DNA from 4 places in the Gordonia sp. McavH-238-E genome. Region 1 is predicted to be linked to each of the others. Evidence: riboswitches for the same ligand, from Rfam matches in the RefSeq annotation. Region 1 holds a riboswitch; each other region holds the start of a gene.
What was found. A riboswitch is a leader RNA that binds a small molecule or an ion and turns the genes downstream of it on or off. The one in region 1 is predicted to bind cobalamin.
Positions count from the first base shown of each region.

Region 1 (2,195 bases):
TAATACACCTTGTCGACCATCGCCTGCCGGTCCACCGACAGCTTGAGGGCCTCGCGTACTCGCGGATCGTCGAACGGCGCGAGGTCGGTACGCATCGTGAACGAGCTCATCGTGCCCACCGGCGGCGTCACGAGGTAGACGTCGGACTGCGATCGCAGGATGTTGCCCTGCGCCGGCGAGAGTTCGTAGACGACGTCGGCCTCCTGCGAGCCGAATGCGTTGAATCTGGCGTCGGCTTCGGCGACCTGGAGGATCTCCAGCCCGTCGAGGTGCGGCCGCTGATCCCAATGGTTCTCGTTGCGGGTCAACACCGACCGGTCGCCCGGCGACCACGACTCCAGAACGAACGGGCCGGTCCCCACGGGAAGCGACGACGGCGTGAACTCCGACGTACCGTCCTTGATCACGTAGACGTACCAACCGGCCAGCACCGAACCGAAGTCGGCGACGGGTTCTCTCATCGACACCACGACGGCGTGATCGCCGTCGGGCCTGGTGCGGGACAGGTCGATGATGTCGAGGTCACCGGCCGACGGCTTCTCCTCGTCGAGCATGCGCTCGAGACTCCACATGACATCGCGAGACGTGAACGGCGAACCGTCACTGAACTCGACGCCCCGGCGCAGCGCCATCCGCCACTGCGAGCCGTCGGCGTTGGGCTCCAGGGACTCGGCGAGCCGATAGTCGAGGGTGAGGTCGTTGTTGTAGTCGACGAGGTGATCCCACACCGCCTTGGACAGTGCGCCACCCGCCGAGTGGCCGACGACGTGCGGGTCGAGGACATCGGCGGTCGCCGAGGTGCCCGCGAAGACGACGCGCAACGTGCCGCCGGGGACCGGGGTACCGCCGCTCGGCGCGCCTGCCGGGCTCGGCCGGTCGGCACAACCGGAGAGCAGGCCCACCGCGCCGAGACCGGCGAGGCCGGCGATCCCACCGGCTCCGCGTAGCAGCCGGCGCCGGGTGAATTCGGGAGCTGCGTGCGCAGCTGTCGATCTTGAATTTTTCATGTCCATCCTCGTGGGTCGCGAAGACGCAAGCGATCTGGCTTCCCGATCGAGGTCGGGTCACAGTTGCGGGACAGCCCCGGATTCGCACCGGGTTCCCTTGCGTCCCGGTCATCGTACGGAGTGGACAATCACGACATCGCATGCGGCGTGCGGTGGATGATCCCCGGAACTTACAAGCAGTCCGGACTGTTTGTGCTATCGTCGTCGATGTGACCGAGCCCACCCGAGCCCCGCGCCGACGCACGCAGGCCGAACGCACCGCGACCACGCGTGCGCTCATCCTCGACGCGACCGTCGACGCCCTGGTCGACGTCGGCTACGCCGCCACCACGACGCAGGAGGTCAACCGCCGGGCAGGTATCTCCCGCGGCGCTCTACTGCATCACTTCCCCACCCGGGAATCACTGGTGGTCGCCGCGGTCGGACACCTGGTCGAGCGTCGGCTGGCGGAGATCCTGTCGCGGCCCCGGACGGGTGACGAGGGACTCGAGATACTCATCGAGGCGTTCAGCGGCCCGCTGTTCGACGCCGCTCTCGAGCTGTGGGTCGCCGCCCGCTGCGACGTCGGATTGCGAACCGCGATCATCCCGCTCGAACAGCAGGTGTCCGACGCACTCGCCGTCGGTTGTGCCGAGTTGTTCGGCGACCGGTACACCGCCGCGGAGCTCGAACTCTCCATCGAACTCGCACGCGGACTGGCGGTGTCGCGCATCCTGCGCTCACCCGACGCCGACCGCGCGCTGCTCGACCACCTCCTGCCCGTATGGAAGGAACTCCTGACCCATGACTGAACCCAGTCCGACTCTCCCGCAGCAGAACACGCTGCCCCGGCGCGTGGACGTCCTCGTCGTCGGCGTCGGGTTCGGCGGTCTCGCCGCCCTGCATCGTCTTCGCACGGATCATCCGCAGCTGCAGACGCTGGCCATCGAACGTGGCGACGGCGCGGGTGGGGTCTGGCGCGAGAACGACTACCCGGGCGCGGCCTGCGACGTCCCGACGTCGCTGTACTCCCTGTCCTTCGCCCCCAACCCGGACTGGTCCAACACCTACGGTCGCCGCCACGAGATCCACCAGTATCTGCGTTCGGTCGCAGCCGATTTCGCCGACCAGATCCGTTACAACTGCGCACTCACCTCGGCTCACTGGGACGGCGCGGCGCAGGAATGGGTCGTGGTCACGACGGATGGC
Region 1 covers NZ_JAKRFE010000011.1:3,069-5,263, reverse strand. Annotated here, with positions in the region: gene MHN80_RS17465 (ABC transporter substrate-binding protein) at 1-1,007, opposite strand, end outside; cobalamin riboswitch at 1,018-1,154, opposite strand; gene MHN80_RS17460 (TetR/AcrR family transcriptional regulator) at 1,217-1,798, shown strand; gene MHN80_RS17455 (NAD(P)/FAD-dependent oxidoreductase) at 1,791-2,195, shown strand, end outside.

Region 2 (2,195 bases), on a different contig from region 1:
CGATGCAGGTCCTCGCCACCCACGTCGATGGTGCCGGCGACGGGACGTTCGAGCCCACACAGCGTGCGCAACAGGGTGGTCTTGCCGGAACCGTTGGGGCCGACGATGGCCAGTCGGGTGCCCGCCGGGACGTCGAGATCGACATCGCGCAGGACGACGCGGCCGCCCCGTCGACACGCGAGTGCGTTCGCGCGCAACGCCATCGAGCGGATCGGTGGTGGATTGGTCATGAGCCGCCGCCGAACACATACTGGTGTCGACCCATGAGGAACAGGAAGATCGGCGCGCCGATCAACCCGGTGACGATGCCCAGAGGCATCTCCCGAGGCGCGGCCGCGACCCGCGAGATGACGTCGACCCACACCAGGAACAGTGCGCCGCCGCATACCGCCACCGGCAGCATCGCGCGGTGGGTGGCGCCGACGAGCAGCCGGGCGGCGTGCGGGACGATCAGACCGACGAAGCCGATCCCACCCGCCACCGCGACGAGCACGCCCACCAGGACGCCCTGGATCCCGAAGAGCGCGTTGCGCATCGCGCGTACCGGTACACCCAGCGACGTCGCGGTGTCGGTGCCGGCAGCGTAGGCGTCGAGCCAGGAGTGGATCGCGAGCATCGCCACGATGGTGACCAGCACGACCACCCCGGCGATCTGCACCTTCGCCCAGGTGGCGCCGGCGACGCTGCCGAGCATCCAGAACATCACGTTGTCGGCGGCGTGGGGATCCGCGGCGGTGAACACGAGCAGCGACGACAACGCCATGAACGCCGAGGACAACACGACGCCGGACAGGATGAGTCGCAGCGCGGTCAACCCGCCCTGGGCGCGGGCGACGAGGTACACCGTGACGGTCGCCGCGAGCGCGCCGAGGAGCGCGCCGCCGGAGAGTGCCCACACCCCGAGGCCGGCCAGCACGCCGAGGGTCATGACGGCGGTGGCCCCGACCGCCGCGCCGGCGGACACGCCGAGCAGGTACGGCTCGGCGAGGGGGTTGCGGACCAGGGCCTGCATGAGAGCGCCGGCAGTGCGAGCCCGGCGCCGACGAGCGCGGCCAGGACGGACCGCGGCAGCCGGAGATCCCAGATGATCACCGCGTGCGCGGAATCGGTCTCGGCGCCGGTCAGGCGTCCGGCGACGGTGTGCCAGACGTCGCCGACGGGGATGGTCTCGGCGCCGAACGCGGTGGCCAGGGCGATGCTGAGGAGCGTGAGGACGAGCAGAACTGCGGCTAGCGGCGTCGACGGGAGTCGCCGTACCGGCGGGGCGGTGGCGATCTCGGTCGTGCCGTCGATACGACGGGACACGGACTGTACTGCCTTACGGTCTGGGTATCTGTGCGCGAGATACACGGTGGACTCGAGCGAGAGCGGCCGGTATTCGGACTCGGGTTCGTCCGGAGCCGGCGCCTTCCCGGGTCGCCCCAGTGGCTGTGTGCCGGTTCCGTCCCCCATACCGCTGCGCGCCAGTCCCGGATTCGCACCGGGTTCCCTGACACCCACGTGTGCGGGTGTGACCGTTCTCGCCGCTCACGCTATCAACACCGTCCAGCGGATCGGTGGGCGGTCGGCGTGCGTCCCCGGACAGCGGCCGTGCGAGGACCTACGCTGGATGCCGACGATCGATGAACCCGACGCGGAAACGGTGAACCGATGGACGTACGAGACACGAAGCTGGCCATCATCGGGGCGGGTGCGGTGGGCACCGCGATCGCCTACTCCTCGCTCATCCGGGGTGTTGCACGGACCATCGCGCTCCTCGACATCAACGCCGCGAAGGTGACCGCCGAGGTGCTCGACATGTCCCACGGCCTCGAGTTCGTCCCTCGTGCCGACATCATCGGCTCCGACGACGTGTCGGTGTGCGCGGACGCCGACGTCGTCGTCTTCACCGCCGGTGCGAAGCAGAAGCCGGGTCAGTCCCGTCTCGAATTGGCCGAGGCCACAATCGGTCTGACGCGCGCCATCCTCCCGGGGGTGCTCGAGGTGGCCCCGAATGCGATCTACGTGATGGTCACCAATCCGGTCGACGTCGTCACCTACGCCGCCCAGCAGATCAGCGGATTGTCGCCCAGCCGGATCTTCGGCTCGGGCACCGTGCTCGACTCGTCCCGGCTGCGTTTCCTCATCGCGCAGCATTGCGGTGTCGCGGTGCAGAGCGTGCACTCCTACATCGCCGGCGAGCACGGCGACACCGA
Region 2 covers NZ_JAKRFE010000003.1:98,848-101,042, reverse strand. Annotated here, with positions in the region: gene MHN80_RS04780 (ABC transporter ATP-binding protein) at 1-230, opposite strand, end outside; partial or broken gene MHN80_RS04775 (FecCD family ABC transporter permease) at 227-1,275, opposite strand; cobalamin riboswitch at 1,352-1,534, opposite strand; gene MHN80_RS04770 (L-lactate dehydrogenase) at 1,651-2,195, shown strand, end outside.
Region 2: another riboswitch for cobalamin. It lies ahead of MHN80_RS04775 (FecCD family ABC transporter permease); the one in region 1 lies ahead of MHN80_RS17465 (ABC transporter substrate-binding protein).

Region 3 (2,195 bases), on a different contig from region 1:
GCAGGAACGCGAGCACGATCGCGATGCCGGCCAGGTAGGCCGCGACAGCGGCGACGGCCGAGACGAATCCGCCGATCCGCGGACGCAGCCACAACGCCAGGACCACGGCCGCGATGGCCAGGATCACCGACGCCACACTGATGGTGAGGAAGGCTCCGGTCCTCTCGCCGATGGTGTCGTCGTCGCCGACGGCGGGCGGATTCGCCGGGTAGGCGAAGAACGGAACGGCGAACACGGCGACGAAACCGATCGCGCCGAGCACACCCGCGACCGCGCGCGGGTCGGTCGCCGGATGGCGACTGCCGAGATGACTCCAGAGCACCGTGAACGCCACCGCGAAGAACGCACCCATGCACACCGCGAACACGACGTTGCCGACACCGGCGCCGAGGTTCTCCTGCATGGCCCGCGTGAACAGCTCGCCGCCCTCACCGTGCGTGTGGCCACCCGGTTCGGCGGCGTGGGCCAGTGCCTCCTCGGCCTCCGAACGGGCGCCTTCGTAGTCGATGGCCTTGGCGACGACCGGTTCGAGGTAGAACCGGGCGAACACGAACGAGACGATTCCGGCGATCAGACCTGCGAGCAGGCCGGCGCCGATGAATTTCTTCTCCATATGTACTTGGCTTCCTGTGGGATACGGCCGGTCAGGCCGGCTCAGTGGCAGGGGAAGCCGAGGAAGTGGCGTGCGTCGTGCACGAACTCGTGGACGTGGGTGTCGGAGCCGAAGACGGACACGACGCCCTGGTCGTACCCGAGGAAGTAGTAGGCGAGACCCGCCAGGAGCACGGTCAGGCTGAGCCAGAGGGCTGCACTCGCGACCGACAGGTTCGGTACGGGCAGGGCACGGGCCGGGGCGGCCTGTACGGCTGCAACAGTGCGGGGAGCTGTCATGGTGGGGTCCTTTCGCCGATCTCGCGTCGGAGATGTCGTGGTGTAGCAGTCCGGAGGACTGCTACGCGCCGGCACGGCATCCTGACTCACGTCACCCCGTCACCATCGACCGCGTCGATATGTCGACACGTCGACCGCGTCGACATATCTACGGTGTCGATATGGGCAGCGTTCACAGTGGCGCGACCGTTCCGGACTCTCACCGGATTCCCCGCACAGGCGTGGGATGACTCTATACCGCGCTCTGTCGTACGCGTGAGACATAGTGGAGAGATGCCCCGCGCTTCGGTGCTCGACCGCTTCACCGCCCCCACCCGACGGTGGTTCTCCGGCGCCTTCACCGCTCCCACCGCCGCGCAGAAGGGTGCGTGGACGTCGATCGCCGACGGCTCGCACACCTTGGTCATCGCCCCCACCGGATCGGGCAAGACCCTCGCCGCGTTCCTGTGGGCCCTCGACCGCCTCGCCGCCGACCCGGACTCGCGGCCCGCCGGCACCAAGGTCCTCTACATCTCGCCGCTCAAGGCATTGGCCGTCGACGTCGAACGCAACCTGCGGGCCCCGCTGACCGGCATCACGCGGGCGGCTCAGGAGCTCAACCTGCCCGAACCGAACATCACCGTCGGCGTCCGGTCCGGTGACACCTCCGCCGCGGACCGCCGCGCACTGGTCAAGACACCGCCCGACATCCTGATCACGACGCCGGAGTCGCTGTATCTGATGCTCACGTCGGCCGCGCGAGAGAGCCTCACCGGCGTCCAGGCCGTCATCGTCGACGAGGTGCACGCGGTCGCCGCCACCAAGCGCGGTACGCACCTCGCGCTGACCCTCGAACGACTCGACGAGCTGCTCGAGAAGCCCGCGCAGCGGATCGGGTTGTCGGCGACCGTCCGGCCGCCGGAGGTGGTGGCGGGGTTCCTGTCCGGCGCCGCGCCGTGTCAGGTGGTCAAGCCCAAGGCCGACAAGACGTTCGACCTCCGCGTCGATGTTCCGGTCGAGGACATGGCCAACATCCCACCCCCGGTGTCCGATGCCGACCCCGCCGCACTCGACGACGCGTTCTCCCCGACCGCCGGGTCGCTGTGGCCGTACGTCGAGGCCTCGATCGTCGACCAGATCGAGGCCAACCGGGCGACGATCGTGTTCGCCAACTCCCGGCGCCTCGCCGAGAAACTCACCGCCCGGCTCAACGAGATCCACGCCGAACGCCACGGGCAGCCGGCCGAACCGACCGGCAATCCGTCGGTCGCCGGCGGCGCCCCCGCGTTCGTCATGGGCAGCGGCGCGAGCTCGGGCGCCGAACC
Region 3 covers NZ_JAKRFE010000004.1:68,240-70,434, forward strand. Annotated here, with positions in the region: gene MHN80_RS06665 (CbtA family protein) at 1-613, opposite strand, end outside; gene MHN80_RS06670 (CbtB-domain containing protein) at 655-891, opposite strand; cobalamin riboswitch at 967-1,103, opposite strand; gene MHN80_RS06675 (ATP-dependent helicase) at 1,165-2,195, shown strand, end outside.
Region 3: another riboswitch for cobalamin. It lies ahead of MHN80_RS06670 (CbtB-domain containing protein); the one in region 1 lies ahead of MHN80_RS17465 (ABC transporter substrate-binding protein).

Region 4 (2,195 bases), on a different contig from region 1:
CGAGCGAGATGTCCTGCAGCACAGCATGACCGTCGATCCACACCTCGATCCCGGATACGACGATCCCGACCGGTGGGCGGCTCATGCTGAGGAACCGAACTGGTAGCGGCGCCGCCCGAGGATGAACAGGAACAGCGGCGCACCTATGACCCCGGTGACCACGCTGAGCGGGATCTCGACTGGCCGCAATGCGATTCGCGCGATCACATCCACGAGAACCAGAAAGACCGCGCCGATCAGGGCGGCGGTGGGCAGGACCCAGCGGTGTCGGGAACCGACGAGGATGCGTGCGATGTGCGGGATCACCAGGCCCACGAAGGCGATGGCCCCGGACACCGCGACCATCGTGCCGACCATCACCGCGAGCAGGCCGAACAGCAGGTTTCGCAGCAGCGGGACCCTCACCCCGACCGCCACGGCGACATCGGGCCCGGCGGACAGGGCGTCGAGCCACCCGTGGAGTGCGAAAGCGACGGCGGTACAGATCAGGACGACCGAAACCGGCAGCAGCAGCTTGCTCCATGATGCGCCGGCGAGGCTGCCGAGCAACCAGAACAGGACCGATTGAGCCGCCTGCGAATCGTTGGTGCGCAGCACGAGGAAGCTGGCGATGGCGGACAGCGCTGATGCGGCAACGGTTCCGGTCAGCACCAACCGGAGCGGAGTGATACCACCCTGGCTCATGGTGATCGCGAAGACGAGCAGCGCGGCTCCCAATGCGCCTGCCATCGCTCCGAGACTCAGCGACCACAACCCGAAGCCGGCGAGGAACCCGGTGGTGATCACCGATGTCGCCCCGACTGCCGCACCAGACGAGACGCCGAGAAGGTGCGGGTCGGCCAGCGCATTGCGGACCAGCGTCTGGACCAGCACCCCCGCGACGGCGAGGCCCGCGCCGACCACCAGACCGAGCAGAATTCGCGGCATCCGGATGTCCCAGACGATCGCAAGCTGGGTGCGCGTGACGGCAGGCCCACCGAACCGTGAGGCGATCACGTCGACGACCGTGGACACGGGCAACACTTCGGCGCCCGAACACAGGGCGAGAAACCCAGCGGCCAGGGCCAACCCGAGCACGACGAGAACCACGACCACGGGACGGCGTCGTCTCGTGCGTCTGTGCGTGCGCGGCAGTACCGGCGCCCTGCGGGCACCATCGATCGTCATGTGTCGTCGGTCCATCCTCGTGGCGTGACAAGCAGCATCGAGGCTGGTATCTGGCTGAGTCAGTGCGTCGAGGTCATCGACGCGCCGAGTTCACAGTGGCGGGACCGCGCCGGAGTCGAACCGGCTTCCCAGGGATCTCGATGCGACGAGAGTACGACATACCCGACAGTCTCCGACACCGCGCCCCGACGACGCTGGCGACAACGCCCGGAGCCTGCGGAGGACGCGTCACCTCCGCTGCCTGATCCGAAAGAACCACACACCCACCGCTCCCTGCGTCGGAGGAGCGCCCGGAGCCTGCGGAGGGCGTGTCACGAAGGGTCAGGCCGGCCGCTCGTTGCGCGCCGCCCGCTCGACGAGGCCGGCGATGCGTTTCGTCTTGGTCTCCGGTCGCTTCGCCATGGCCAGCTGCGACAACCCGAATTTGCGGGCGCTCGGCGGGAACGTATCCCAGTTGGCGCGCGCGACGGGGTCGGCGTCGAGCGCGGCGGCGAGTTCGGGGGACTCGATCAGCGCCTCGGCGTCGTCGAACATGGTCCAGAGGCCGCGGGCCTGGGCGTCGTCGATCACGGCCTGGCCGGCGGGCTGAATCCGACCGGCGGCCGCGAGGTCGGCGACACGCGCCTTGTTCGACGCCGACCATCCGCTGTTGCGTCCGCGCCGGGTGAACCACATGCCGCGGCGGCGGTCGTCGATGACGCGGGTGTGGCCGTCGATCCAGCCCCAGCACAGCGCCTCGCGAACGCACTCGTCGTAGTCGATCGGTTCCCGGCCCGATCCCTTGCGCCAGAACACCAGCCACACGCCGCCGGATGAGTCGTGGTTGTCCCGCAACCACTCTCGCCATGCCTCGATCGTGTCCACGGCGAGCTTCGGCGCATCGGGGTCGGCCATGCGTTCACCCTAATCAGCCGGGCCTCGTCTCGGTACAGTTGAGCCGTGAACGAGATCGTCAGCTTCGCGACGGACAACTGGTGGCTGATCTTCCCCATCGGCGCTGTCGTCGGCGGGTGGGCGGGGTCGATCGG
Region 4 covers NZ_JAKRFE010000008.1:224,669-226,863, forward strand. Annotated here, with positions in the region: gene MHN80_RS14325 (ABC transporter ATP-binding protein) at 1-85, opposite strand, end outside; gene MHN80_RS14330 (iron ABC transporter permease) at 82-1,167, opposite strand; cobalamin riboswitch at 1,191-1,341, opposite strand; gene MHN80_RS14335 (YdeI family protein) at 1,489-2,061, opposite strand; gene MHN80_RS14340 (hypothetical protein) at 2,107-2,195, shown strand, end outside.
Region 4: another riboswitch for cobalamin. It lies ahead of MHN80_RS14330 (iron ABC transporter permease); the one in region 1 lies ahead of MHN80_RS17465 (ABC transporter substrate-binding protein).